4 regions of the Rhizobium sp. B230/85 genome follow, and region 2 is predicted to be linked to each of the others. Evidence: riboswitches for the same ligand, from Rfam matches in the RefSeq annotation. Region 2 holds a riboswitch; each other region holds the start of a gene.
What was found. A riboswitch is a leader RNA that binds a small molecule or an ion and turns the genes downstream of it on or off. The one in region 2 is predicted to bind cobalamin.
Positions count from the first base shown of each region.

Region 1: another riboswitch for cobalamin. It lies ahead of J5289_RS28760 (CbtB-domain containing protein); the one in region 2 lies ahead of cobU (bifunctional adenosylcobinamide kinase/adenosylcobinamide-phosphate guanylyltransferase).
Region 3: another riboswitch for cobalamin. It lies ahead of J5289_RS27140 (HoxN/HupN/NixA family nickel/cobalt transporter); the one in region 2 lies ahead of cobU (bifunctional adenosylcobinamide kinase/adenosylcobinamide-phosphate guanylyltransferase).
Region 4: another riboswitch for cobalamin. It lies ahead of bluB (5,6-dimethylbenzimidazole synthase); the one in region 2 lies ahead of cobU (bifunctional adenosylcobinamide kinase/adenosylcobinamide-phosphate guanylyltransferase).

Region 1 is NZ_CP072161.1:1,136-8,458, forward strand. It holds partial or broken gene J5289_RS28735 (methyl-accepting chemotaxis protein) at 20-1,329, opposite strand; gene J5289_RS29985 (Tar ligand binding domain-containing protein) at 1,430-1,756, opposite strand; partial or broken gene J5289_RS28740 (DUF4158 domain-containing protein) at 2,639-2,794, shown strand; gene J5289_RS29790 (RES family NAD+ phosphorylase) at 2,848-3,093, opposite strand; gene J5289_RS28750 (DUF982 domain-containing protein) at 3,244-3,537, opposite strand; gene J5289_RS28755 (CbtA family protein) at 3,956-4,699, opposite strand; gene J5289_RS28760 (CbtB-domain containing protein) at 4,712-4,921, opposite strand; cobalamin riboswitch at 4,945-5,079, opposite strand; gene J5289_RS28765 (histidine phosphatase family protein) at 5,321-5,713, shown strand; partial or broken gene J5289_RS29990 (Tn3 family transposase) at 5,796-6,010, shown strand; gene J5289_RS28775 (hypothetical protein) at 6,167-6,283, opposite strand; gene J5289_RS28780 (lysine N(6)-hydroxylase/L-ornithine N(5)-oxygenase family protein) at 6,648-7,323, shown strand, end outside.
Region 2 is NZ_CP072156.1:2,588,777-2,596,099, reverse strand. It holds gene J5289_RS12615 (glycoside hydrolase family 15 protein) at 1-467, opposite strand, end outside; gene J5289_RS12610 (oxidoreductase) at 591-1,445, opposite strand; gene J5289_RS12605 (chloride channel protein) at 1,558-3,348, opposite strand; cobalamin riboswitch at 3,514-3,905, shown strand; gene cobU (bifunctional adenosylcobinamide kinase/adenosylcobinamide-phosphate guanylyltransferase) at 4,057-4,581, shown strand; gene cobW (cobalamin biosynthesis protein CobW) at 4,646-5,632, shown strand; gene cobN (cobaltochelatase subunit CobN) at 5,759-7,323, shown strand, end outside.
Region 3 is NZ_CP072159.1:91,274-98,596, reverse strand. It holds gene J5289_RS27150 (pentapeptide repeat-containing protein) at 1-108, shown strand, start outside; gene J5289_RS27145 (hypothetical protein) at 698-991, shown strand; gene J5289_RS27140 (HoxN/HupN/NixA family nickel/cobalt transporter) at 1,203-2,261, opposite strand; cobalamin riboswitch at 2,345-2,548, opposite strand; gene trbI (IncP-type conjugal transfer protein TrbI) at 2,978-4,300, opposite strand; gene trbH (conjugal transfer protein TrbH) at 4,312-4,788, opposite strand; gene trbG (P-type conjugative transfer protein TrbG) at 4,788-5,582, opposite strand; gene J5289_RS27120 (conjugal transfer protein TrbF) at 5,657-6,319, opposite strand; gene trbL (P-type conjugative transfer protein TrbL) at 6,337-7,323, opposite strand, start outside.
Region 4 is NZ_CP072156.1:2,432,767-2,440,089, forward strand. It holds gene J5289_RS11825 (MFS transporter) at 1-576, opposite strand, end outside; gene J5289_RS11830 (UDP-2,3-diacylglucosamine diphosphatase) at 684-1,550, opposite strand; gene J5289_RS11835 (NADP-dependent malic enzyme) at 1,786-4,098, shown strand; gene J5289_RS11840 (DUF2865 domain-containing protein) at 4,314-5,408, shown strand; gene bluB (5,6-dimethylbenzimidazole synthase) at 5,412-6,101, opposite strand; cobalamin riboswitch at 6,145-6,345, opposite strand; gene J5289_RS11850 (PD40 domain-containing protein) at 6,384-7,214, opposite strand.

The sequences.
Region 1 (7,323 bases), on a different replicon from region 2:
GCGTCGCTTGACTGCCTACTCAAAACTCCTCCCAGCTTTCGGTGACAGCAGCGCTTCCGCCTCCCATGCCGACAGCACCCGCCACCTTGGCAAGCATGCGTCTCGCTGGCGATGCAACAGCCTTGTGCTGCCTGTGGGCAATTTCTGGCTTACGAGATGCAGCGGCCTCGCGGGTTCCGCCAACATTGAATTCGGAGATGATCTCCCGCAGGCGATCGACCTCGCCAGCCAGCGCTGCACTCGCGGCTGTTGATTCCTCAACCATTGCGGCGTTCTGCTGGGTTAGCTGGTCCATCTGGTTGACTGCCGTGTTGACTTCGGCAAGGCCCACCGATTGCTCTTTGGCGGAGGTCGCTATGGAGTCTAACTGTTGGTTGATATTGACCACCTGCTCCTCAATGACCTTCAGCGCCTGTCCCGTCTCCTGAACCAGTTTGACGCCGTTGCTGACCTCGTCGCCGGAGTTGCGGATCAGTTCTTTGATCTCCTTTGCGGCTTTCGCCGAACGCTGGGCCAATTCCCGAACTTCCTGGGCGACGACGGCAAATCCCTTGCCCGCCTCGCCGGCACGTGCCGCTTCAACTCCGGCGTTGAGGGCCAAGAGGTTCGTCTGGAAGGCGATCTCGTCGATAACGCCGATGATGCTGGAGATCTGGTTGGAGGATTGCTCGATGCGCTGCATCGCAATCACCGTGTTCGCAACCACCTCGCCGGAGAGCTGTGCCGACTTGTTGGCTTCGATTGCTACGTGACGGGCCTCTTCCGTTCTCTTGGAGGAATTCGTCACATTGACTGTAATCTGGTCGAGGGCTGCGGCTGTCTGCTCCAATGAGGCTGCCTGCTGCTCCGTCCGCTTCGACAGATCGTCCGCGCCGTGACTTATTTCCCGTGCGCCACTGTCGATCGAGCCCGCTCAGCATCAATGGAGCTGCGGTTGGTTTCCGCTTCTTGCTCAAGTTGACGTGCGCGTAGGCCGTTATCTTTGAAGACCTGAACAGCCTTGGACATGGTGCCGACCTCGTCACGACGATCGGTGCCATCCACTTGTGCACTCCAGTCACCGCTTGAGAGCAGCTTCATGGTCTTTGACAACTGGTGGATGGGCCGCACGAGCCAGGAACGGATAGCAAAGAAACCAACGACCAAAACCGCAACTAGACCCATGATAACGACGGTGAAGGTTATTATCACAGTGCGGTTCGTCACGTCGGTGAGGACATCGCTATCCTTAGAGGCATTTTCGGCAATTTCGGTTGTTAGAGATGTAAACGTAGGACCCACTTCCGCGAAAAGTGACTGACACTCTTTTTGATATTTTTTCTGCGATGCTCGCACGTCGGCGTCGGTGGTCGCTACCCGCCCAGCCTCGATCGCCGGCGCGCAGGATTGATTTATGATTTGCAAGCTTTTATCTCTTAGTTGCCCAACCTCACTTTCCGGCGGGGATTGCTTGCACTACGCGAGCCATGTATTCGGAAAATGATGCTTTCGCGGCGTCAAGATCCGTCTTAGCCTTGGCATTGCCTTCGTCAGTGTCCGACATCATCAGATCGCCCATCGCTCCGCGCGCCGCCTGAAAGCTCCGGTTAGAACGCGCTAGGTAAAGAGCGGCAGTCGCTTCGTGGTCCAAGAGTGCGTTGTAACCCGCATCGATCGAGTTCAACTGCCGGCCGGTGTAGAACGACACGCCGAGCGCAAAGAGCCCAAACGTGGACATGATGATCAGAAATTTGCCGATGATGGAAATATGTTTCACTTGTAGCCCCCATGAAAACGGTTTTTTAAAATTGGCGCTGATTACAAGTCATTTGCTTCACACTGCGGTGAGATTTTGCGGCTTGACGACGGCAGAGTCTTCTTCTGCCGCGCCCTCCCTTGCCGCCGAATAAGGCTGAACAGCGACTCATCTCGCGCATTTCAGCCTTTCGTAAAATACGGCCGATTACCTAAGTATCTCTTAGATTTAAAATATACGGGCTTTATTGTTTTCTGACACCGTAAGCACCCTACGTATATATAGGCTTAGTAAAACCGTAAATCGATTACAGCTTTAGTATTGTCGAATACAGATATCAGATCGAGATTTTTCGAGACCGCGATATACATTCCCACGCATGTTTTCTATTTGAGTTGTTAACCTGGGCATGTCATCGAGAAGTTCTATACGGCATCACGACACGAAAGTGCACGATCTGTCCGACATTTGAGAACATAGGGTGATCACGTCGGGCGGGTTGCGATGACTAGCGGTTGGTTGCGAAAGCCTGATGGAAATTGAGCGCGGCCTCCCACCGCTCTGCAGCGAGACACTACTCCGATTTCGTGCTGATGCGCGAACCGCGAGGTAACACTTCGAGGCTGCGGCGATCGATCTGCGCCAGCACTTCATCAAAGCTGAAGAGGGATTGCCAGCCAAGCCCGTTCTTAGCCCGGCTTGACTGTAACCGGCACGCCCGGCAAAGTCCGTCAGATCCTGTTCCTACCGCTCGCATGACTGATCGGCGGTTGAAACCCGGCAGTAGATGGCGGCGCGCTGTCCCAGCTGAACCCTCGTCGATTTTAGTGCCGGAAGGCCTTGATTTGTATGGGCCAGTTGTTGTCCAAAACAGGACTTTACTTCAACAGGGACAATTGCGGCATGACGAGACGACATATTCTCACCGAGCGACGGCGCTCGGCACTGTTCGATCTGCCAACCGATGAGTTGTCACTGCTTCGGCACTACACACTGGGCGACGCCGATCTTGGGCACATCCAGGAACGCCGCAGGCCGGAGAACAGGCTGGGGTTCGCCCAGCATGTCCAGAATAATCCATTCTGTGAAATTGCCATTTCATTACAGGAAGATCATGTCCAGGAGGACTGGTCCTTGGGCAGACGTCCATCGGGATCGTGGACGTCGACCGTGTCATCATTAGTCAGATTAGCGTTGAACACCACAAGATTCGTCCCGCCAGCGTGCCGAAGTGATGGAAAGAGAATTCCCTTGTATCCGGCAGAGATCACGATATCGGACAATTTCCACGATGCAGGAATTTTTCGGTCGATCCGCGCAATTCTGCGCTGATCGACCGAAACTGTCCACGAGATCACAGCCGAGGTCGGGATATGTCATCACAAATCGCGGAAATATGGTGTTGAAACGCCGATTTCGAAATTTTACCGACCATCAAACGCGAAAAAGCTCTTGGGTCTCCTACCTCTGATGTCGGCAGCAAACAACTGGTTGCCGGCAGCGTTCAGTCAGGATCCGATATTTTGAGGTCTGTCGCTGTCAGGCATCAAAGGGACCTCTTCGAAGTTTGCGAGGATGCCCGCTTTCATCAGAAATCGTCTGACATTCTCACGGATTGCTTGGACAGGAAACACACCTTTCTCGGCCATCCGGCATGCTTTCATGAGGACCTGATAGGTGTCACCCTGCTGTTCTTCGGGCCATTCGTTGAGAAAATCGACGACGCTCTCAAGACTGGCAAGCTCCTGAATATGGAGCGCTTTTTTCACAAATAGAGGTTTGTCAAAAAAAGTGTTCGCCACAGCGGCCCCCTCAACTTAGCCGTTGATTCAACTGGGAACAACTTCGTTGTTTTCAACAGCTCGGGTTCGAAAAAGGAACTCTTGCGATCGGTACGTCAAGTTGACCGCGGGAAAATATCAGAGCGCCGCCCCGGTTTTAGCGAATTTGCACTGCAGCGCGAACGAACCTTGCGCGCTGGTTTGATACGTAGGCCATGGTCCTCGTCTCAACGAAATCCTGTCGACTCTAGCAGGTCACGGAAATATCGCCGATTTTTCCGCCGCTTCCCGCTAGAGGGCTCGAAGGAGAGCGGTGGAGATGGGCCGCTTCGAATGCGCTGCAGCCGTGCCGGAGGTCAGCAAGCATGCGATCAGCAATAAAATAATGCGCTTCATTTGAACGGTCATGAGGTCGGCAATAAGCCGGCCCCACTTCACCTTAGCGCAACGCTAGCGCGGCCGGACGGTAATTACCGCTTTCGGCCAACAGCTTTTCAGCAAGAAAGCCGAAAGCAAGAGATAGCACTGTCCAGATGATCGCCTGAAGGCCGATCGTTGCGATCCGGAAATTGTAAAGCGTCATCGCTGAGAAGTTTTCGGGAATTTCGTTGATCGATGGCATCAGCGCCTGCGCGATCGCGAGGAATGCGACGTAACACAAGCCCGCAAGAATCGCGCCGTTCCATGTACCGAAGCGAACGCGCAGGTTTCTCGCCAACGCGAACGCGGCCGCCATGCTGCAGAGAGAAATGACGAGCATCACGAAAAATAGCCCGGTGCGGATCCCAATTGTGTCTGGACTTCCCACGGCTGGGGGATTTGGCGCGTACTTAAGGTCAGGAACGACCACTATGGCCACGAACGCGGCAAGACCGATTACCGCAGAAAGGGCGCGGGGACTGAGCTTGCTTCCACGCCCATATATGAAAGCGAAAACCAGCGAGAAAATTCCTCCGATGGCGACACTGTAGGTCATAACGCCGGTAAACAAGCCAATTCCCGCCTGTGTTTGACGGCTGACCAGTTCCGGTTCGGCAGGTGCGTTTGTCGCCGCTGCCATTTGCTCTTCGAAAGCGATCGCCCTGGCGACCGGGGGCTCCCCAAAAACGCGGGCAAAGCCAAAGGCGAGCAAACCCGCTAGGAGACCTGCGATCAGGCCTCTTGCCAAAAGTCTTCCCATCATAGACGTGTTCCTTCAGTGGCAGGGAAATCCGAGCAGGTGACGAGCGTCATGAACGAATTCATGTACCTCCATGCCGGGGACGATTTGCATTGCACCCTCTTCCGTGCTGATGAAATACAGAGCGATCATAGCCAAAAGGCCCGCGAAAATCGCCCAAGGAACAATTTGCCCGACCGGGATCGGTTCAACAATGGTGCCTGTAGTGTAAGTGGCAGTGGTCATTCGGTCCTCCTGAATGGCGCGTTCTGATATGGACTGTCGGTTGTCGGGGTCTGGCTTTCGACCATGGTTTGTCGATTACAGTGGCGCGACCGCTCCAGAGTTTCACTGGCTTCCCGAATACTATTCACTTTTCTATAACAGGCGTCAGGTGACGCGGCAATGTGAAGTATGTCGAGCAACTTGGTGCTCATGCAGGGGGATAGGATGAAGACATCAAGAGCCACTCGAATTTCGCTGATATGCGCTGGCAGGAGTGCGGGGGTTCACACATCGACATTTGGCAATCTGGGTCTGCTCCCGGGAGAGGAGGTCCGAATCCAACAAGTGTTCGCCTCTATCTGCAAAATCACGACACCTATTCTATCAGCCCCGGAGGAGAATGCGCTCCAGACGGCATCCATGATCACGGAGACCTTTGAGGTCGAAGAAGCTTTGGCGGAGCTTGACCACGGCCGCTGGAAAGGTGCGACGCTCCAGGCGATCGCAGCAGCAGAGCCAGAGAACTTGCAAGCCTGGCTTACGGACCCCAGCATTGCGCCACATGGCGGCGAAACAATCGTTGCTCTGCTTGAGAGGGCACGCATCTGGCTCCGCGGCCGGATGGAGCGCGGAGGACGGCATGTGGTCATCGCGAACCAGTCCATGGTGCGCGCCCTGATCCTCGGGATCATCGAGGCCCCCGCGCAATCATTTTGGCGTCTTGAAGTAGCACCGCTGAGTACTACAGAGATGAGCTCGGACGGGCAGCGCTGGACAATCCGAACCATGGGTGCCGTGGCAGGGAGTGGCTAATCGGACGGACGGTCCCAGCAAGCGGATTCAGATTTGCCGCAGGTCGCCCGCATGGACATTACGCATGTGCCTAATTCATTGGGCGGGTCTTCACTGGAACGCCGCCTATCTCGGCCGTGCCAGCGCCCATCTGCGCCAGCTTGGCCGAAATATTGACAATGAGTTGCTCAAGCAGGTCTCGCCGCGGAGTTAGGAGCATATAAACTTGTTCGGCGTCAATTCCTGGGACATCGAGCAGCGGTTGGGCGAAGGATTCAAGCCGTTGCGGCTTCCGCAAGGATGATCCGGGCCGCATGACGTTCATCGTATGTTCGACCGCAGCGCGGGAATTTAAACTGATCGTGTTCCGTCCCATAGGGGGTAATGCGTTCGCGAAAGCCAATAGATGTCATGGCGGTCTACTTTTTCCCGCAGAGCCTACTAAAATCAGGCATTTCCGAAGCTATCCCTTCATCACAGGCTCTTGACCGATCCGTTGTGGCGCTCGCTTCGCAGGACAATCGACGTTGTGGCCGAACCGTAATGGGCAACGGCATCGACGATGCGCTCCAGGTCGGCTGGCGCAGGCACGATCACCTTGAGATGGAAACAGTCTTCTCCTGTCAGAATGTTGTCTGTTGTTGATAGGCGGCGCAGGATTTTGAACTACTCTTGTGCTGACCCTGACGGCATACATCACGGCTCCGGCGCAAAGCGAAAACTGATCGCGACACAAAATATGACAATTTTACTCAACAATGACTAGACGGGACCGTCCCGTTTGATTATAAGGCGGCCGAGAGGTTGGTACACGCGGCCGACAAGACGCGGACGTGCCCCCTGCCCCACAGATTGGACAATCGCCAAGGCCCATTCCTTGCTGGGAGTTTTCCCGGGCTTTGCACCATCGCCGCACAGTTTGGAAGTCAGTTCAGAGGCATTAGAGAGGCTTTATATGCCGAGGATAAATCAGCGCATCGAATCCGATCACTCGAGAGGTCGAGCATCGAGCGAACCCGTTTCTGACGACGTAGATATCCTCGGAATTGGGTTCGGCCCCACCAATCTGGGCCTTGCGATCGCCATAGAGGAACGTAGCCGGGACACGGACGGGGAGAAGGCGCTGACGTCGCGCTTCGTTGAGGCGAAGCCGGAGTTCGGCTGGCATGACGGGATGCTCCTGCCGAACGTCACCATGCAGATCAGCTTTCTCAAGGACCTCGTTTCCCTGCGAACCCCCACAAGTCCTTACACCTTCGTGAATTATCTTCATGAAAGGCAAAGGCTGTCCGACTTCATCAATCTCAAGACGTTTTTCCCATCCCGCAGGGAATTCCACGACTACCTTCGTTGGGCCGCCGACCGGATATCCGTCCCGGTTTCCTACGGCGCCGTAGCGCGGGGTATTGAATGGCGCGGCGATCGTTTCGCGGTGAGGGTCGCGCGGAGCGGCGACATCAATGTGCCTCTCGAGACGATCCACGCCCGCAATATCGTCGTCGGGATGGGCTATCGGCCGGTTCTGCCGGAGGGCATCGTTCCCAGTCTGCGGATATTCCACAATTGCAACCTTCTTCCGAGCCTCGAGAAACTGCCGTCGAGGCCGAACATGCGGTTTCTCGTGGTGGGAG
Region 2 (7,323 bases):
GTGCGGGCGTAGTCGAAGCGTGGCCAGCATTTCAGCCGGATGGTGACTGTGCCGCGCGTGACGGCGACGCGGCGCACGATCCGGCAGACGCTCTCGCCGGTCGTAGTCGGGCTCGGCATCAGGTCGGTAATTTCGGCGCTGCCGGCATGCCCGAGCCAGCGCGTCATCAGGACGTTGGTTTCGGGGACGTACATCTGGATGGTGCGCGCGCCGGCGATATCCGGCGAGAGTTCGAAGGCGCCGCCCTTTTCCGGATCGAGCAAAGCCAGGAAGACGCTGGGGCTGTCGAAGTTCGGCCAGCACAGGAAGTCGATGGCACCGTCGCGGGCGACCAGAGCGGTGGTGCGCAGATTGCCGATGGTTCCATGGTCGGCCACTGGCCGTGGGATGGCGGTCAGGTGGCCTTCGTTCAGGGGCGGTGGCTCATGCTTGCCGATGTCTGTTGCAGCGGACCTGTTGTCAGTCATCCATGCTGTCCCTGTTTTTCGCCACGGCCTATCCGCGACGGCGCAGTAAGGTGGTTTCCGGTCGTCGCTGTGGACGACCGGCTTTTCAAGGGCGGTAAGAGGAATGCCGCCATAGCTGTGAGCTTATTGTTCGGACTCTGGGAAATCTGCACCAATCGATGTGTCGCGCCACTGTTCGACTTCGGCCAGACTGTCCGAAAGCTTTTTCGATACGGCATCGACGCCGAAAGCGCCGAGCACCAGGTGGCGCGGCGGGTGTTCCAGTTCCGTCACCATCATCATCGCCTTTGCAGCCCGAACGGGATCGCCCTTCTGCTTGCCGCTGATGGCTGACGTCGAGGCCATCCGTGCGCCGACGGTCTCTTCGTAGTCGGCGATGCCGGAGACCGTCTGCTGCAACGATCTGCCGGCCCAATCGGTGCGGAATGGGCCGGGCTCGATGCAGGTGACCTTGATGCCGAGCGGCCGGCCTTCGACGGCAAGCGCGTCCGACATGCCCTCGACAGCGTGCTTGCTGGCTGCATAGTAGCCGGAGCCGGGAAAGCCGACGAGACCGGCGACCGAGGTGATGTTGATGATGTGGCCCCGGCGGCGCTTGCGCATGCCCGGCAATACGGCCCGGGTCATGGCGAAGAGGCCGAAGACGTTGGCATCGAACTGGGCGCGGATGGCGTCGTCGTCGCCCTCTTCGATCGAGGCCTGGTAGCCGTAGCCGGCATTGTTGACCAGCACGTCGATCTGGCCGAAGCGTTCTTCGGCGGCCTTGACGGCGGCGGTGATCTGGTCCTTGTCGGTGACGTCGAGGTCCAGCGCCAGGGCGCTGTCTTCGTGACCCGTGACGAGATCGGCGACGCGCTCCTTGCCACGGGCGGTGACGACGGCGCGCCAGCCGCGTTCGAGTACCAATGTCGCGAGTTCGCGGCCGAAGCCGGTCGAGCAGCCGGTGATGAACCAGACGGGCGTGGAGGAGTTTGCCATGTTTGCTTTCGGTGCTTGGGCCGGCAGCGCTACTTGGCACGGTACCGGACGTTATGATGCAACTGAGTTAGAGCGTGGTGCGTACGCGTCAATACTGAAATTGATTGCGGGCTCAGAGTTCGCCTGACTCCTCTCGCCGGCGCCGGTCGAGCTCTTCCGAATAGCGCCGCAGGGTATGGCTTTCCGACAGCTGGCCGATGACCTTTCGCTCGATCAGATTGTTGACCACAGCCAGCGCTTCGCTTTCGGTCTTGTCGAAGATCGCGGCCGCCTGCTTTGCATTCATCTGCGGCTGCAGGAAGTCGTTCTTGTAGCGGATGAAATCGCCAAGGCCGCGATCGCCATCGTCCTGGTCGACGGGGCTGGCGTATATTTCCGGCACCAGCACCATGCCGGCATATTTCTCCGCATCGTCCAGCAGCACGACCCGCTGGGTCGAGCCGATCGGGAAATCATGGCGGAAGTCGGCGATGCTGATGTTGACGTTGGCGCTGCGCACGTCGGGGCGCATCATCCGGGCGACGGTCAGGTTGCGGATCCAGCCGACATCGTGGGCGCTGCGGATGCTCTCGCCCCGAAGGTGGAAGCGCCAGGTGGCAAAGGAGTAACCGAAGGTGGTGCGCACCACGAGCGACGAGGTGATGACGGCGGCAAGCACCAGCGCGGTGATCGGAAAGTCGCCCGTTATTTCCAGCGCCAGGAAGGTCATCGTCAGCGGGCCGCCGATGACTGCTACGGCCAGCGAACTCATGCCGACCACGGCATAGATGACCGGCGTCAGCGTCGCGTGATCGAAGTAGGGCGCGGAGTAGGCGAAGATCTTGCCGAGCAGGGCGCCCATGAACAGCGAGGCGAAAAACAGGCCGCCACGGAAGCCGGAGCCGATCGAAACCGCCGAGGCCAGCGACTTCAGCAGCAGGATGCCGATCAAGGCCGGGATGGCGATATCGCGGCCGAGATTGAGATGCAGCGCACCGTGGCCGGCCGACAGCACCTGCGGCGAGATCAGCGCGAGCATGCCGACGACGATGCCACCGAGTGCCGGGCGGACATACTGGGGGATGGCGCTCTTGCGGGCCAGCTCCTCGATGAAGGAGACGCCCTGCATGAGCAGGATGCCGCAACCGGCGCAGACGGCGCCGAGAAGCAGGGCCGGAATGTAGTCGGCCGGCACGACGCTGCCGAAATCTCCGATGTCGATCATCACGTCGCTGCCGGCGAGCAGGCGTGCGACCAGCGTTGCGACGAGGGCGGAAACGACGACCGGGGTCAGGGTGACGATGGTGTAGCTGCCGATGATCAGCTCGAAGGCATAGAAGGCGCCTGTGAGGGGGGCGCTGAAGGCTGCGGCGATGGCTCCGGCCGCACCGCAGCCGACAAGGGTGCGAAGGTCGCCGCGGCGCAGCTGCAGTTTCAGTCCGAGTTTCGAGGCGATCCCGGCGGCGATCTGCGTATAGCCGGCCTCCAGCCCGACGGATGCGCCGAAACCGTTGGATATGAGGTTCTGGATGGAGACTAGAATGCTATCGGTCAGCGACAGCCGGCCGCCGTGAAGCGCGTTGGCCTCGATCGGGTCGATCATCGGCTTTTTGCGGGTCTTGGAGAGAATGAACAGCATCAGCCCCAGCAGCACGCCGCCGGCAATCGGCGCCAGCAGCAACAACAGCTTGTTGTCGATCACCGCGCTGCTCAGCCTGCCGTCATCGCCGATACCGTAGATCAGCATGTGCATCTGGCGAGAGATCAGGCTCATGGCCGTCACCGCCAGCCCGGACGTCACGCCGACCAAGGCGCCGGCTATGACGAGGCCGACTTCGCTCTGTCGCAGGATCGCGCGCATCCGCCCGGCTTCGAAAAGCGACCGGAGGGTGCGAAAGCGGGGCGCATGGAATCGTTGAAGCATGGCGTTACGCATGAAAGAGAGGCGGTTGTTTAAAGCAGGACGTCTTTACACTGGCAATTGCGACAAAAAGACCGCCGCCGGGAATGATTTCAGCGCCGTTTCAACACATATATGGCAGAAACCGAATTCGTCGATCAGTTGACTTGCATAAGGCGAAGGCCTAATCCTGAACGCATAACGGAAGGTTCCCGCGCCGTGAAAACGGTATGGGATCAAAAGGGAATGTGACCGGGCGGACCCATACAGGGCGCTCCTATCGCAGCCGACCCCGCGACTGTAGAACGGTCAGGGTCTTTCGTCCGGTGTTCCGGGACGACGGGTGATGTTCTGCAATGGTGCAGGCGGGCCTGAAGTCGAAGGCATCGGAAAAGCCACTGGCGTGGCATCATGATTTACCGGGGTGGGACGCCTCTTCATCTACGAATCGTCCGCCTTTTCATGATGACCTGCCGGGAAGGCGAGAGAGACCCGTGATCTCCGGCCGGAACGATATCCGTCGTTTCGGCCGGAGATTGCAACCGTGAGCCAGGAGACCTGCCATCCGTGCCGGGCGAAAAGCCCACCCTTTGGGACGTCGTCCCGCTGCCAGCACGGAGGTTGTCATGGCTGAACGTTTGCTTTTGCGCGTCATTGCGGCGCGCTTGCCTGATCCGAACTGTTGCACGCTTGCAGCTTCGCGCAGAACCGCGTGAGGATCGGAACAACCTGATGTCATCCCCAACATTCGGAACGGCCCTCGTGCTCGGCGGCGCGCGCTCCGGCAAGTCGTCTTTTGCCGAGGCGCTCGTTACAGGCTCCGGCCTCGACCGCCATTACGTCGCCACCGGCCGAGCCTGGGATGCCGAGATGGCGGAGCGCATCCGCCAACACCGCGTCGATCGCGGCGAGGGCTGGACGACGCATGAGGAGCCGCTCGATCTTGTCGGCACACTCGGTGCCATCGACGCGCCCGGCCGCGCTGTTCTTGTCGATTGCCTGACGCTGTGGGTCACCAACCTGATGATGGAGGAGCGCGACATGGCTGCCGCCTTCGCCTCACTCTGCAAATTCCTGCCGGGCGCAAGGGCGCGCCTGGTGTTCGTCTCCAACGAGGTCGGCCTCGGCATCGTGCCGGAAAACCGCATGGCGCGGGATTTTCGCGACCATGCCGGACGTCTCCACCAAATGATCGCGGCTGAGGCCACCGACGTCTATTTCGTCGCCGCCGGACTGCCGCTGAAAATGAAAGGCTGATTCATTGCAACAGAAAATTCCCGCCACCGTCATCACCGGCTTCCTCGGGGCCGGCAAGACGACGATGATCCGCAACCTGCTGCAGAATGCCGGCGGCAAGCGCATCGCCCTCATCATCAACGAGTTCGGCGATCTCGGCGTGGACGGCGACGTGTTGAAGGATTGCGGTGCCGAGAACTGCTCTGCCGACGATATCATCGAGCTCACCAACGGCTGTATCTGCTGCACGGTCGCCGATGACTTCATTCCGACGATGACTCAGTTGCTTGCCCGCAACCCGCGGCCCGACCACATCGTTATCGAGACATCCGGCCTGGCGCTGCCTCAGCCGCTGGTGGCGGCCTTCAACTGGCCCGACATCCGCACTCACGTGACGGTCGATGGCGTGATCACCGTTGTCGACAGCGTTGCCGTCGCTGCCGGCCGGTTTGCCGACGACCACGACGCCGTCAATGCGGCGCGGGCGGAAGATGCCTCGCTCGACCATGACAACCCGATCGAGGAACTGTTCGAGGACCAGCTGACCTGCGCCGACCTCATCGTGCTCAACAAGACAGACCTGCTGGACGCCGCCGGCATTGCGGCCGTGCGTGCCGAGGTCCAGTCGCGCACCGAGCGCAAGCCCCCGATGATCGAGGCTCGCAACGGCGAGGTTTCGGCAGCCGTGCTGCTCGGGCTCGGGATCGGCACGGAGGCCGATGTCGGCAACCGCCTGTCCCACCACGAGATCGAGCATGCCGACGGCACGCCGCACGACCATGACGAGTTCGACAGTTTCGTTGTCGACCTCGGGCCTATCGCCGAGCCGGTCACGTTTATCGAGCGGCTGAAGACAGTCATCGGCCATCACGACGTGCTGCGTCTCAAGGGGTTCGTCGATGTGCCGGGCAAGCCTATGCGGCTGCAACTGCAAGCCGTCGGCAGCCGTGTCGACCATTATTTCGACCGAGCCTGGACGCCGGGCGAAGTCCGCGCGACGCGTCTGGTGGTGATCGGGCTGCACGATATGGACCAGGCGGCGGTACGCAGTGCGATCGAGGTGCTTGTTTGATGGTCTTTGCCGTGGCTTACCCCGCTCTGTCACTGCGTGACATCTCCCCCCTCGTGGGGGAGATGTCCGACAGGACAGAGGGGGGCGCCGCCCCGTGCTAGAACCCGCCCATCGGGGAGGTGCTACATGCATCTTCTCCTAGCCCAGAAGGGCTCGATATCCGATGGCGACGAGGCGATCGACCTCGGTCAATCGCCGGGCGATATCCTGTTTCTGTCGGCAGCCGATACCGAGCTTGCCGCTATCGCTGCGGCTTATGCCCACAATGACGGCACCCATTCGCTGCGTCTGGCAAGCCTGCTCAGCATGAAACATCCGATGTCGGTCGATACCTATGTCGAGCGGACGGCGCGGCATGCGAAGATGATCATCGTCCGGGCGCTCGGTGGCGCCAGCTATTTTCAATATGCCCTGGAAGCGCTGCATTCAGTGGCGACACGGCAGGGGGTTAAGATCGCGGTCATACCGGGCGATTCCAAGCCGGATCCGGGCGTCATGCCGTTTTCCAACATCGCGCTCGACGATCTCAATGCGTTGTGGGCCTACCTGATCGAGGGCGGCGACGATAACGCGCGGGCGTTTCTGGCCTATGCGTCGGCGATGCTGTCCGGAGCCGAAAAACCGCAGCCGGCGAGCCCGCTTGCCAAGGCCGGCATCTGGTGGCCGGGGCAGGGTGTTGTCGATGTTGAGGAATGGCTGGCGGCCTCTGAGGTTACGACGTTACCCCCCTCTGTCGGCCGGGCCGACATCTCCCCCACAAGGGGGGAGAATAACCGGGGGCAACGGCCTATTGTCGCAATCAGCTTTTACAGGGCTCTCGTTCAGAGCGGGGAGACCCGGCCTGTCGAGGCGATGATATCGGCACTGGTCGAGGCCGGTGTGCGGCCGCTGCCGGTGTTCGCCTATAGTCTCAAGGACCCGGCATCCAAGTCCATCATCGCGGACATTTTTGGCGCCGCGTTGCCGGATGCGGTCATCAACACCACGGGCTTTGCGATCTCCGCCCCCGGCGCAGACCGGAAGCCGACGGTGCTGGAGGCGAGCGACGCCGTCGTGCTGCAGGCGATCTTCTCCGCGTCTTCCAAGGAGGCCTGGACTGCCTCGGCGCAGGGTCTTTCGGCGCGCGATCTAGGCATGAACGTGGCGCTGCCCGAAGTCGACGGCCGCGTGCTGTCGCGCGCCGTATCGTTCAAGGCCGCAGCCCGCTACGACGAGCGGGTGGAGGCTAATATCGTCGGCAGCGAGCCATCGATCGATCGCATGCGCTATACCGCAGCGCTCGCCGCCAACTGGGCGCGGCTGCGTCGGACGCCGGCGGCCTCTCGGCGTGTGGCGCTGGTCATGGCCAACTATCCGAACCGCGACGGCAGGCTTGGCAACGGCGTCGGGCTGGACACGCCGGCCGGCACGGTGGAAGTCATGCGGGCGATGGCGGCGAACGGTTATCCGGTGGCCGATATCCCGGCAGATGGCGATGCGCTGATCACCCATCTGATGCAGGGGCCGACCAACTCCGGCCGCGACGGGAAGGTCATCCGCGAAACGCTTTCGATGAGTCGTTACAAGACCTTCTTTGCGTCTCTTCCCGTTCAGATTCAGGATGAAGTGTCGGCGCGCTGGGGTGGGCCTGAGGGCGACACCTATGTCGTCGATGGCGCATTCGCCCTGTCTTTTGCCCGCTTCGGCGAAAT
Region 3 (7,323 bases), on a different replicon from region 2:
GATCTTGGCGGGATACGCCTTCTGAACGCTAAACAATTTAAAGGAGCGACGATATCCCGTGACCAGGCCGGGCAGCTTCTGGCTGAACTCGGGTTAAAAGTTCGGTGAAGCGGTTTGAACAGGGCCTAAACGGCTGCCGCCGATGGTACTCCCGCATCCTGAGTTTCAGCAGGATCTAAACCACTTTTCCATTTCGCGTTAGCCCACCAGATCAGGTGGTAGTGAACTGCCCGACAACAACGTTAGCGGGCGTGTGTGGATTAAGGCAACAAAAAAGCGGATCAAACTCACACGAAAGCTAACTCCCAGGTTAAAGAATGTCCCGCTGGCGGCTCGCACACCCATCCTTCAGTAAGAGGATGGCTCTTTCGATGAAGAGTTGCGATAACTGCGAACGAGAAATCTCCGATCACCTTTCGGTCTGTCCCTATTGTGACAGGCTTCAAATGTCTGGTGATCTACGGGTCAGGCAAACCAAGAGAGTGGTGGTCGTGGTCATATTGACTATCATTCTGACCAGCGGTTGGGCCCTCATTCGGTATTACACGCACGGCGTCATACCCCTTCCCAAATGAAGTCAGTTTCGAGCATCTCCCGTCGGTTCACCATTTGGTCGCCGGACGTCGTCCTATCAATGCAAATTTGGCGGCAACCGGAAGATTCTGATGAGACATGAGATCTTTATTGTGCAGCGGAAATGGATAGTTGGCTTCGGGCAAGGCATCATCACCACGTAAAACGATCAGAATTCCGCCTCGACTGCATATCAGACGGCCGCCTGCATCTTTGGAATGTGCCGAGAGAGGTTGCTACGGTTTATGACGGGATCGATGCCGCTGAGCGAGCCTTATCGGCCCTACAACGGGAATTGTTCGCGCTCATCGTGGAAGAATTCGTAGTCCGGCAGGACTTCGTCGCCGAAGTGATCGAAGTGACTATTGAGGGCGAAGACAACGCGGTGCTTACGCGCTACTCGCTTCCGAAAGTCTGAGTGCAACCTCCGCCACAGTCCTCCTCGGATTTCTCGGCGCCGGCGGGATGACCTTACTCAATGATACCCAGGCCGTTGGCGTAATCTTCCCAACCCATTTGCCAGCTGGAACCGCCAGGCGGCGTGAAGTCGAGCAATGTGACCTGAGGGTGCGGGTTTGCTGAGAGACAAGGGGACGTCGCGATGGCCCCTTGAAACCTTTGCGACAGCGTCAGACCGGACTTTTGATTTCGACGTCGTCCAAGCCTTTGGCTTTGTAGATCACGAAGGAGAGGATCCATGCGAGAAGGAAGACGCCGATGATCACGAACCCGAGATTGTTGAAGTTTTCGTTCAATCCGCCGACGATGTCCCAGAGGCCACCTTCCAACCCCAACTTGTCACTGATCAATCCAAGGGCTTCGATACCGCCGATGAGCACGGCTACGATGATCGAAACCAGTGTGATAGTCATGTTGTAGTAAAGTTTCCGCATCGGCTTGACGAAGGCCCAATCATAGGCGCCGAGCATCATCACGCCGTCAGTTGTGTCGATCAAGGACATGCCGGCAGCAAACAGTACCGGGAAGACCATGATCGCCTCGACCGGAACGCCTTTGGCCACTTGTGTCGCTGACACGCCAAACATAGCGACCTCGGTCGCAGTATCGAAGCCAAGGCCGAATAGAAAACCAAGGGGAAACATATGCCAACTCTTGGTGACCAGCTTGAACATCGGGCGCAATACGCGCGCGAGAAAGCCTCGATTGTTGAGGAGAAGGTCAAGATCCTCCTCGACATAGGTGCCCCCTGCCCTCACGCGGCGGTAGCTCTGATAGATCGACACGAAGATCACGATGTTCATCGTGGCAATAATCAGCAAAAACAATGCCGAAATGCTCGTGCTGATCGTGCCGCCAACACCCTCGAGGCTCTGGAACCCACCCAGCAGCGAGGATGCCGCCACCACAGCTCCAGCAACCAGCACGACCACCGTCGAATGTCCGATTGCGAAAAAGAAGCCGACGGAAACCGGCCGCTGTTTCATTTGCATGAGCTTTCGGGTGACATTGTCAATGGCAGCTATATGGTCGGCATCAATGGCATGGCGAAGGCCGAGCCCGTAGATTACGAGTGCCACGCCGAGTAGCGCAGGCTCGTCCCAGAAAGCGACAAGCGCCCATAGCCAGGCTCCAAAATTAAGAACGGCAAGAACCGTATAGATCGTCACGAGGCGTGCCTTGAAATCAGGCGTGCTCTCGTCGAAAGGTCTGGTGATATTGGTAAACATGGGAAGTCCTTTGTGTGACGTCTGCTGTCATGGCAAAGGTGACGGAAATCCGCCGCGTCGAGACACCCCGCCCCACGCTTATGCCAATGACGTCCAATGATGGCAGGTCTCCTGACTTGCGGGTCGTTGCCGCATCCGCCTTCCCAGTCCCCATGCGGACCAGTGGCATCTTGAATGAAGCTCGTCGCTCACAGTTGCGGGGACAGTCCCGGTTTTGGCTCCTGATGGGTAATCCGCACCGTGTTCCCTTTTGATCCCATACGGGAACCATCGCGGAGACTATTACGAATGCGAGGTGGCCACGTCAATCAGTGCAGCGTGCTGCCGGCCGAAATTTGGTCGAGCATCATGACTTGGCATTTCTGCTGCCATCCAGTAAAGGCGGCTTCACCAATTCAGAGCGTGCGCTATCGCGTACAAAGCGTTCGTGCTGGAATATTGCTCCACCGACAAGGTTGCCAGATGAAGCCCATCCGCAGCATCACCATTATGATTTTTGTGGCCTTGATCTGGGCTGGGGCATTAACCGACCATAGGTGACCGCGGTGCCTGATTAGATGACCGCCGGTAAAAGCGAAAACCAAACTGGTGGCTGCCAGCGCCAGGATGCGCTCCGAAATAGAGACCGCCGCAAGTCGCTTGAGGCAAATGTGAACGCCTTGAACCAACTCGAACCTGCATCACCGGCAAAGAATTATTTTGGTCGTTACCAACGGTCAGGCCTTGTATGCGCCGGGAAACACAATGTCCTGATCCACGAGGACATCGAATTTGTAGCCAGGGCGAATTTCTAGGGTCGACTGAACATCCATGTTCCGCTGGATTGTCCGGTCCGCCACACGCCCGAATGTTTCGGCGAAATTGCGCCGCGTGGCATCCGAGGCAGTGTCCTGGGTCGCGAGTGTTGAGCTTTCTGGAACGGCCATGTCTATACCCGTCCCGATCAGCGCGATCAGCACGGCCGAGCCGAAGGTTTTCAAATAATGGCTGTTTACCTTGTCGTTAAAACCGCCATAGCCTTCAGCATCGGTCCCCGACATCCCGCCGATCTGCAAAGTCGAACCATTGGGGAAAATGATGTCTGTCCAAACAACAAGCACACGCTTCTGTCCGAATGACACCTTGCTGTCGTAACGGCCGAACAGTTTCGTTCCCTGCGGTATCAGCAGGCGATGACCGGTGGCGCTGTCATAGACATTCTGGCTCACCTGGCCGGTGATCCGGCCGGGAAGATCGGAATTAATGCCGGTGATCAGCGTTGCCGGAATGACCGAGCCTCGCTTCAGCTCGAAGGGCGATTGTTGAGGCACGACACGGTTCGGCAGATAGCCAAGGTCTTTCAGGTCGGCGTTGAAGAACTCTTCCTTGGCGCTTTGCGCATTGGGATCGACGTTTTGACCACCAAGCCCCGCACGCAGGGCGGCCGCATAGAGATCGGGGGTGCTGCCGGTGTTTGTCGGGGTTGTTGCGGGTCTTGCCGACGTGTCCGCGGTCGCTCCATTCGTTTCAGCACGGGCTTCCAGCTTACTGCGATCAATGGCGAGCGGCGCATCATAGGCAGCGTTGTTCGCCTGCAGCCTAGCCAATCTCTGGCGCTGCTGCTCGCGCAGATATTGTTCTTGTTGTTCTCTTGCGAGACGAGCCCGCCAAACCCCTTCCGCTTCGAGCTCCTGGCCGCGCTGCTGCACATCGCGGTGCCCCGGCTGCTCTGGGAAAGGATTGTTGGTCTTCTCATCGGCCGGCTTTGCTTCGACCGGCTTCGGCTGGAAGGTGGTCTGTTGCCGCTGGTCACCGATAATGCCATCGGTCACACCGCGTTTGATCTGGTCGGCGTAGGTGGAGGCAGGGTTGCCCGAACTTATCTCCGGACCACTGTCCTTGGCGAAGTAGAACCCGCGCGAAGCAAGCCCAAAGAAAATGACACCAAGGAACGCGATCGTGAGGACGATAACGGCCATGATCGGCACGCGGTTGATCCGCCGTATACCGGGCTGGGGCTGGCTGCTCTGTGCATTGCCGAGCTTGAGGGATTGCGCCATGGTTGGTCTCCTCAACTGCGCCGCACGAGCGACAGTGCGCTCGCTGGCGTCGCGCCGTTCGCCGTCACAGAATAGGCTCGGCCGAGTTCAACGCTGTTGGTCGAAAGACGTGCCAGCACCTGACCATCAAACGGGACAATGACGTAGGCGAGCGGGATCATCGCCGTGTCACGATCGGTCTTCTGATTGGTGACCACGGCGTAGCCCCATCCCTTCAACGTGGCTTCCAACGCCTGGCCGAAGGGCGAAGCATCCACCTTAAGTGCGACGGTTGCCTTCCCGGGCCCGATCTGTTCGGCAAGACGGCTGACCATGTCTCCGGCAATAGCACTCGCCGCCAGGCCGGAAATTTCCGGTGGCGCGTTGCTAGCGACGAGGTCGTCGGCTCCGGTGGACTGGCATCCGGAGAGGAGAATGGTCAGAGCGGTGGCTGCGGCAAAACTGCGAACTGGAATCAGGAACATTGGCGCATGGGCGAAAGCATGCATCATTGGCCTCCCCTTTTGATCGTTACCTTCTCTTGCTTCCACCCGACGCCGGAAACGAGCACTGCGCGGTCGATCAGATAGTCGACGACCATCATGTCGTTCTTCATGCGGTAGTTGACGATGCGATTCTGCCCGCCTGACGTGACGAAAAGAACCGGCGCGTCCTGGCCGGAGATAGAACGCGGGAACTGGATGTAAGTTTTGAGCCGGTCGGAATAGACCCGCGTGGGCCGCCAACCGGCGCTGCCCGAGACCGAATATGAAAAGTTCAATTGTTCGGCGGGGACGCCTGCGCCCGGGATGGTGCTTGCCTCCAACCGCGCATTCACGTCGGCAAGCTTGGTCGACACATCCTCTGGATATTCAAAGCCAACGCGCGCCATATACTGGGTCGGATGGGACTTGAGCTGGATGTGATAGGTGCGTCTGGATGTCGTGACGACCATTGAGGTCACGAGACTAGGTTCTGCCGGTTTGACAATCAGGTGGATCGCCTGACCGCCGGCAGCCCCCGAGGTCGCCGGCTCGACCTTCCAGCGCACCGTGTCGCCGACCAGCACGTCTCGGACGACCTCGCCACCTTGCAGTTCAATATCGCAAACCTGTAGCGGCGAGCAGACGACCGAGGGCTGCACCTCGCCGTATAGGAAGATCACCTTGCCGTCGGCGCCCTTGGTGACGAGACCCCGCGATCCACGCCATTGGGTGGAGATGCCCATGCCCTTTGCCTCGTTGGCGGTTACGCCATCGGCAGCAGAAGCATGGAAGGGAACGACTATTGAAGACGCCAACATCACCGAGACGAGAGCACTCGTCAGCATGGCCCGTGTTCTTGTACGTGGGATGATCATGTTCGGGGCGATGCCTTTCAAAGCTGTGCTGTCCAGTCAAAGTCGCGGAGATAGAGACCGATGGGGTTTATACGGATGACGCCCTCGTCCTGAGGAGGGGTCAGTGTCACCGTTGCAATGCCGCGGAAGCGGCGGACGGCCGTTTCCTTGCCGCGCCGATCGCGCTCGAACTCGGTCCAGTCCATCTGGTAGCTCTGGTTCGACAACGCGACGATATTGTCGACCTCGACCGCCACCGTCGCGATCTTTGCTTTCTCAAACGGTGAGTTCGTGCGGAACCAGGTATTGACCTTCTCGGTTGCCGGATCGGATGTCCGAAGTAGGCCGTAGGTCCGGTCGATATATTGCTTCTGCACGACCGCGTCGGGCGTCACACTGCGAAAATTCGAGACGAAGCTACCGAGGGTGGCCCGCACGACACGCGGATCGGCATATTCAATTTGCTGCGGAAATCCAGCATTGACCGCCGCGCCGAGCTTGTCGACCTCAACGATATATGGAACGAGCTTGACCTGGGTGCTCTGGTAGAGCGCGTAGCCAAAACCGATCACGGCCATGGTCATGCCAGTGATGCCGACGATCCGCCAGGCGGTCGCTGCCTTTACGTAGGATCCATAGCGCTCATTCCATTCGTTGCGCGCAGCGAGATAGGGATTGTCGGGCATGTGTTGTCCGGCCATGAACGCTCTGCCTCCAGTCATTTGGTGTCGTTGATCGGCGGGGGTGGAGGCGGTGATCCGGGTCGGCCTGACTGCTGGTCTAGTTTGGCGTTGGCGAGCCCCAGTAGAGAACCGGCGTAGGCCCCGGGAGAGCCGATCGCCTTATCCTTTGCCGCCGAACTGAGCGCACCGGCGGCCCCACCGATACCCGCCTCCATGCCGCGCATGGCGGCAGTTCCGAGCGAGGATCCCCCTGCCCTTGCCGCACTCGCGGCCTGGAAGCCTCGGCTGGCTGCGGCCGTTGCCAAAAACCCAGCGCTTGCTGCAAACGATGCGGCCTGTCCGCCGTGGCGGATCGCTTCCATTCCTCCGGAAACAGAGGCGCCTTGAACGACGCCCTGAAGGATCGGCGGCACATACATGGCGATGACAAAGACCACAACCGAGATACCGGCGATGGCGAGCGTATTGATGAACTGCTCTGATGTGGCTGTCGGCGCCTCGGCCAATCCCAGCAGGATGTCGGAGCCGATCTTGGCAATCATCACCAGCGCCATCAGCTTCATGCCCACGGAGAACGCGTAGACCAGATATTTGATGGCAAAATCCTTGGTGTAGGACATTCCGCCCAATCCGAGCATGATCATGCCCGCCAGCAGACCCACATACATCTCAACCATGACCGAGACGAAGATGGCGGCCACGAGTGAGAAGGACACAACCACCACCACCATGGCGAAGACGGCGGCGATGGCGAGCGCGTTGTCTTCCCACAGTCCGAACTTCGCCTGTTCGGACATCTTGGTTGCGACACGAATGCCGGCGTCGAAAATGTTGGCGGGAGAGGCCGAGCCACCGCCAGCTCCGATCTGGTAGAGGCTGTCGACAACAGCTTTGGCAAAGGCCGGCCCCTCATTGAGAATGAAGGCAAACAGCCCGATGAACATGATGCGCTTGACGAGCTCGGCAAACCAGCTATCGAGCGAGGCGGCATTGATCGCCAGCCACACCGCGGCGATGCCGAT
Region 4 (7,323 bases), 160 kb from region 2:
GATCCGGGGACAATAGAGCGCCATCGCAGTCGTCAGGATGAAGCCGATAACCATCAGCGGCAGAACCATCCTGCCGCCGAACGCGCCGATCACCTGGCCGCCAATCAGCGTCGAGACAATGAAGGCTATCGATCCCCACACCCGGGTCGAGCCGTAGTCGATCCCCCAGCGCCGGACACCGGAGATGGTAATCGACTCGACCACCGGCAGGTATGGCGCATAGGTGGCGCCCTGCAGCGCATAGACCAACAGGACGGTCGCGAAGTCGTCGGTCCAGAACAGCGCGATAGCGGTCAACAGAGACAGGCCTCCCGACCAGAGAAGCACGGTCGCCCGCTCCCGCATCCTGTCGGCAAACAGCGCCACGACAGGCGCCACCAGCACACGCACGACCATCGGCAGGGCGAGAATGATGCCGATCTGCTGGTCGTTGAACTTCAGGGTCGCGAGGAACACAGGAAAGAACGGCAGGGCGATGCCGTTGACGATCAGCGGGGCACAATAGGACAGGGCGCTGCGCAGCCGGAAATAGGCAGGAGCCTCCCTGCCCGTCGAAGTCATCGTTGCGGGAATCATGACAATGCCTGATTTGGAAACGCTGATTCCCTACCACGCATTCGCCATCGCGCCTACGGCGCCTTCAGGTCGGTGGGAAATTCAAGGCGCTGGAAGGCCTTGTCCGCTCACTCGGCAGCGGTCATACCGGACGCCGCCTTTGCTTCGGCCATCATCAGCGCAAGGTCCATGGCCGGGCGCGACGGCAGGCGATCCTGGCGGCTCTCGGCCACGGCAGTAGCAGGCTTCGCGTCGAGGATCTGGCGCCAGGTGATCAGTTCGAAGCTTCCATCCTCATGCTCGGCAATCGCCGTACAGCTTTCAACCCAGTCGCCGGTGTTGATGTAGCGCAGGCCATCGATGTCCTCGATGACGGCATGGTGGATATGGCCACAAATGACCCCGTCGGCATGGTTGCGCTTGGCCTCTTCGGCCACCACGCGCTGGAACTCGCCGATGAAGTTGACCGCATGCTTGACCTGCTGCTTGGCCCAGGCTGAGAACGACCAGTAAGGCATGCCGAGCCGGCAACGAATGCTGGCGAGCGCGATATTCAACACAATGGCGACGTCGTAGGCCCAGTCGCCGAGATAAGCGAGCAGCCGGGCGTTGCGCACCACGACATCGAACTCGTCGCCGTGCAGCACGAGATATGTCTTGCCGTCGGCAGTGGTGTGGATCGCCCGTTCGGCGACCTCGATACCGCCGAAATGGTTGCCCGGGAAATCGCGCAGGAATTCGTCGTGATTACCGGGGATGTAGACGATGCGCGTGCCCTTGCGCGCCTTGCGCAGGATCTTCTGGACGACATCGTTGCAATCCTGCGGCCAGTACCAGCTGCGCTTCAGCCGCCAGCCGTCGATGATGTCGCCGACGAGGTACAGGGTATCGGCTTCGTGATAGCGCAGGAAGTCGAGAAGATAGTCCGCCTTGGCGGCCTTCGATCCCAGATGAACGTCGGAAATGAACAGGGTTCGGAAGTGTCGAGTGTCCATCAATGTCTCCACGAACGTAATGCCCGTGCCCCAATCTTCGCTGTGCCCGGAATAATCAGACTCGTGTTTCAGGAAGATGACATCACATCCAATTCGAGCGCGAAGATGGCGTAGCTTACCCTGCCGCGCATCGGCAAAATCTTGCCGCCCTGCCACAATTCCGTACTGTGCACCCCCGAGGATTGTTGTATGCAGTGACGTGAAATCGTTAGACGAATGGTAATGGAGAAGCGTGATGGACCCGCAGGATGCATCGAAGGCACAGAAGAACATGACCAGCGGTGACCTCGACGAACAGGCGCTTTTCTTCCACCGCTATCCCCGTCCGGGCAAGCTGGAGATCCAGGCGACCAAGCCGCTCGGTAACCAGCGCGACCTGGCGCTCGCCTATTCGCCGGGCGTTGCCGCTCCCTGTCTCGCCATCCGCGACAACCCTGAAATGGCTGCCGAATATACATCGCGCGCCAATCTCGTGGCCGTCATATCGAACGGCACGGCCGTGCTTGGCCTTGGCAATATCGGTCCGCTGGCCTCAAAGCCGGTGATGGAAGGCAAGGCCGTACTGTTCAAGAAGTTCGCCGGCATCGACGTCTTCGATATCGAGATCGAGGCACCGACCGTCGACGAGATGGTCTCGACGATCTCGGCACTGGAGCCGACCTTCGGCGGCATCAATCTCGAGGACATCAAGGCGCCCGAGTGCTTCGACGTCGAGCGCCGCCTGCGCGAGATGATGAAGATCCCGGTCTTCCACGACGACCAGCACGGCACTGCGATCATCGTCGCCGCCGCCATCCTGAACGGCCTGGAACTGGCCGGCAAGACGATAGAGAACGTCAAGATCGTCGCATCCGGTGCAGGCGCTGCCGCCCTCGCCTGTCTCAACCTTCTCGTCATCCTCGGCGCCAAGCGCGAAAACATCTGGGTCCACGATATCGAGGGCCTGGTCTACACCGACCGCAACGTGCTGATGGACGAGTGGAAATCCGTCTATGCCCAGCCGAGCGACAAGCGGACGCTGGCCGAATCGATCGGCGGCGCCGATGTGTTCCTCGGCCTGTCGGCCGCTGGCGTGCTGAAGCCGGAACTGCTGGTGCAGATGGCCGAAAAGCCGCTGATCATGGCGCTCGCCAATCCCAACCCCGAAATCATGCCGGAACTCGCCCGCGCCGCCCGGCCTGACGCGATGATCTGCACCGGGCGCTCGGATTTCCCGAACCAGGTCAACAACGTCCTCTGCTTCCCCTACATCTTCCGCGGCGCGCTGGATTGCGGCGCGACGACGATCAACGAGGAAATGAAGATGGCGGCGGTGCGCGCCATCGCAGCCCTTGCCCGCGAAGCCCCCTCGGATGTTGCCGCCCGCGCCTATACCGGCGAAACGCCGATCTTCGGCCCGGAATACCTGATCCCCTCGCCCTTCGACCCGCGCCTGATCCTGCGCATCGCTCCGGCCGTCGCCAAGGCTGCGGAAGAGAGCGGCGTGGCGCTTCGCCCGATCACTGATTTCGACGCCTATCTCGATACGCTCAACCGCTTCGTCTTCCGCTCCGGCTTCGTCATGAAGCCGATCTTTGCAGCTGCCAAGCTCGCTCAGCCGAAGCGCGTCGTGTTTTCCGAAGGCGAAGACGAACGCGTGCTGCGCGCCGCCCAGGTGCTGCTCGAGGAAAACACGGCCGTGCCGATCCTCATCGGCCGCCCCAGCGTCATCGAGACACGCCTGAAGCGCTACGGCCTGAAAATCCGCCCGCACACCGATTTCGAAGTCATCAACCCGGAAGACGATCCGCGCTTCCGCGATTACGCCGACCTCTATTTCTCGCTTGTCGGCCGCAGCGGCGTCATCCCGGAGGCAGCCCGCACAATCGTCCGCACCAACACCACCGTCATCGGCGCACTGGCGCTGAAGCGTGGCGACGCCGATGCACTGATCTGCGGCCTCGAAGGCCGCTACGAGCGGCACCTGCGCGTTGTCCGCCAGATTATCGGCAAGCGCGCCAATGTCCGCGACTTCTCGGCCATGAGCCTGCTGATCTCGCAACGCGGCAACACGTTCTACACGGACACCTACGTCAACTTTAATCCGACGGCCGAAGAGATTGCCGAATCGACAGTGCTGGCAGCGGAGGAAATCCGCCGCTTCGGGATCACGCCACGCGCCGCCCTTGTCTCGCATTCGAACTTCGGCTCGCGCGAATCGGAGAGCGCCACGAAGATGCGCAATGCCCTCAGGCTCATCCGGCTTGCAGCCCCCGATCTAGAGGTCGATGGCGAAATGCACGGCGACAGCGCGATTTCCGAGCATCTGCGCCGCCGCGTCATGCCGGATAGCACGCTGACCGACGAGGCCAACCTGCTGGTGTTCCCGAACCTCGATGCGGCCAACATCACGCTTGGCGTTGTCAAGGAGATGATCGACGGGCTGCATGTCGGCCCAATCCTGCTCGGAACGGCCCTGCCGGCCCATATCCTGTCGCCCTCGGTCACCTCCCGTGGCGTCGTCAACATGGCAGCCGTGGCCGTGGTCGAGGCATCGCAGCCCGGCTGATACTGACGGGACCGCCGGGCATCATCCCGGCGGTCGACCACCTGCTGCCGAGCGCAGGGCTGGCGCAAGTCTGTGGGCGCCATATATCTTGCGCGTGATAATGGATGAACTGCAACTTCGCCCCGGCTGAGGCGGACACCATCCGAACGGAGCAGGCCAAAGGCGTGACAGTGGGCTGGAAACATTCATTTTGGGCGCTTGCCGCATCCTTGGCGATGGCAGCGCCACTGGCTGCCCAGACGAACGCAATCTGCGACGACCTGCGCGGCCAGATGGCCAATCTCAGCGAAACCGTCGGCACCAACCGCCAGCTCCGGCAATACCGCACCGCCATCGCCCAGCAGATATCCGAGTTGCGCCAAGTCGAGAACGACCTTGAGGACAACGAGTGCTCGTCCGGCAGCATGGTGATCATAAACGGTGACGACGACGGCACCTGCGCGCGGATCGAGGATACCCTGCAGCGCATGCAGGAGAACCTGCAGGATCTCGTTGCCAAGCGCGACCAGATCCAGCGCGGAGACGTTTCGGAAGGACCCACGCGCAACCAGCTTTCCGCAGCGCTGCGCGCCAACGGCTGCGAAGATCAGGATAGCGGCGATACCATCATCACCAACCGCCCGGCCCCGCAGGCAGGCATCGAGCCCAGCTACCCCGCAACCCCAGGGGCAACGACGCTGGACAGCAGCGGCGGTCCATCCGGCAACGAACCGGCACCGCAATCGCCGATCCAGAGCTACGCCTTCGGTCAATCCTATGGCGGCGGCAATGTCCGCACGGTCTGTGTGCGCACTTGCGATGGCGGTTTCTTTCCGATGACCCAGAATGCATCGCCCGGCGATTTCCAGCGGGATGGCGAAACCTGCGCGAGGATGTGCCCGGGCGTAAAGACCGAGTTGTTCTTCCACCGCCTGCCCGATCAGGAAACATCGGCGATGGTCTCCGCCTCGTCGGGCACCCCCTACAGCGCCATGCCCTACGCCTTCGCCTTCCGCAAACGGCCGCCGAACGAAAAGACCAGCTGCACCTGCAATCTGCCGGCCTATTACGAGGAAATGCGAAGGCAGAACGCACTGACAAAGCCGCCAGCCGCAGGCACGCAGCAAGGCTCGATCACGACGATCATTCCAAAAGAGTCGCCGCCGGCCGTGCCGACCGCACCCGCAAAGGGCGATGCGCCGCCGGTGGAACGGCCGTACGATCCGTCAGCCGGCAATGTCCGCCAGGTCGGCCCGGCATTCCTGCAGCCCGACCAGCGCAAACTAGACCTCACCCGTCCGGCCGTACCCGGCGAGCAGCCCCAGCAATAGGCCTCAGCCCTGCGGCCGGCCCCAGCCATTCTCGAACACCAGATCCTCCAGCGGCAATCGCTGCCGCCAGCCTTTGACGGCGAGTTCCGGTTCGCCATAGAGCTCGTCTACGAACCCCAGGCAGAGCCAGGCGATCATCTCGATCCGCTCCGGTATGCCGAGCAGCGCCCGGATATCGGCGTCGTGAAAAATGCTGACCCAGCCGACGCCCACACCCTCGGCGCGCGCCGCAAGCCAGAGATTCTGCACGGCGCAGACTGTCGAATAGGCATCCATGCGCGGATTGTGGGTGCGGCCGAGCACGACGGGCCCGGCACGATCCGGATCGCAGGTGATGCAGATGCTGAGCGGCGCCTTGCGGATCCCCTCGAGCTTCAGCGACCGGTAACTCTCGCGGCGGGCACCCTCGAACTGCAGCGCTGCCTCACCATTGGCGCGCTCGAAGGCTTCGAAAGCCTTCTCGCGGATACCGGCGTCGCGCACGAGAATGAAATTCCAGGGCTGCATGAAGCCAACCGAAGGCGCGTGATGGGCAGCGCCCAGCAGCCTTGCGATCAGGTCGTCCGGCAGCGGCTGCGGAAGGAACTGGTCCCGCACGTCCCTGCGCGTTTCGATCGCATGGTAGATGGCGTCGCGCTCGGCGACGGAAAAGGCTTGTGCGCGGACGAGATCGTCCCTGCAGTCAGGTCGCATCGTTTATATCCCCAACAATGCCAACCGCCCGCCGTCCTCGCGGGATCAGTCTATCTTATCAGGCCGGTCTTCTGGCTCGGCTTCATCTGGCGATGCTGCCTTCCCGGTCGAAACCAGTGGCATATCGGAGAACTGACCGTTCCCCCTGCATCGCCATCCGCCTTACAGCGTTGGGCACGCGCCGGATTTACACCGGCTTCCCGATTCTCCCGCCTGGGCGGGCACCTGATGAAGGAGATATGCGCGATCCGGCTAGCGATGGCAAGCGGATCGCAGGCCTGCTCAGCGCTCCGGTTCGTACCGGACAAAGGCGAACTCCTCGCCATCGGGTGACCAACTCGGTACGTTGATTGTCCCCTGGCCCCCGAACAGCTCGAACAACGTCGTGATGTTGCCGCCATCCATGTCCATCAGGCGCAGGCGGACGTCGAGATCGCGCGGATGATCGAAGACGTCGCCGTCGTAGGAGAGCAGCACGACCTTGTCGCCCTTCGGCGATGGATGGGGAAACCAGTTGCCGAACTCGTCGTCGGTCACCTGCTGCAGGTCGCGACCGTCAGGCCGGATCCGCCAGATCTGCATACGGCCCGTCCGGCTGGAGTTGAAATAGATCCACGCGCCATCGGCCGACCAGTCCGGCCCGTCGTTGCGGCCCTCGCCATGGGTCAGCCGCGTCTCCGCACCGCCCTCGACCGAGATCGTGTAGATGTCGAAGAGATCGCCGCGAATGCCGCAGTAGCTGACATGCTTTCCGTCGGGCGACCAGCCGTGCCAGTAGGACGGCAGGTTTGCCGTCACCTGCCTGGGAACGCCGCCTTCCGCCGGTACGAGATAGATGCAGGACTTGCCGTACTGGACCTTGTCGCAGAGCGCGATCAGCGTACCGTCGGGCGAGATGCCATGGTCGTTGTTGCAACGGTTGGCAAAGCCTGTATCGACGCGCTCGACAGTGGCGAGCCCGTCGAGCGACAGGCGGTAGAGAAGCCCGTCATCGTTGACGAGCAGGTAGCGTCCGTCCGGCGCGAAGTTCGGCGCCTCTACGAGACGATCGGTCTGCCAGACGACCCGCCTCTGACCTGTTGCAATGTTGAAGATCTCGACCGAACTGCGCATGTCTCACCCATCCTCGAAGCCGGCGCCCGAACCAAACAGCGACCGCGGAGGTTTTAACGGCTCGCCCAACGGACATCAACTGGCTCGACCGGACGCGATTGCGTGAGGC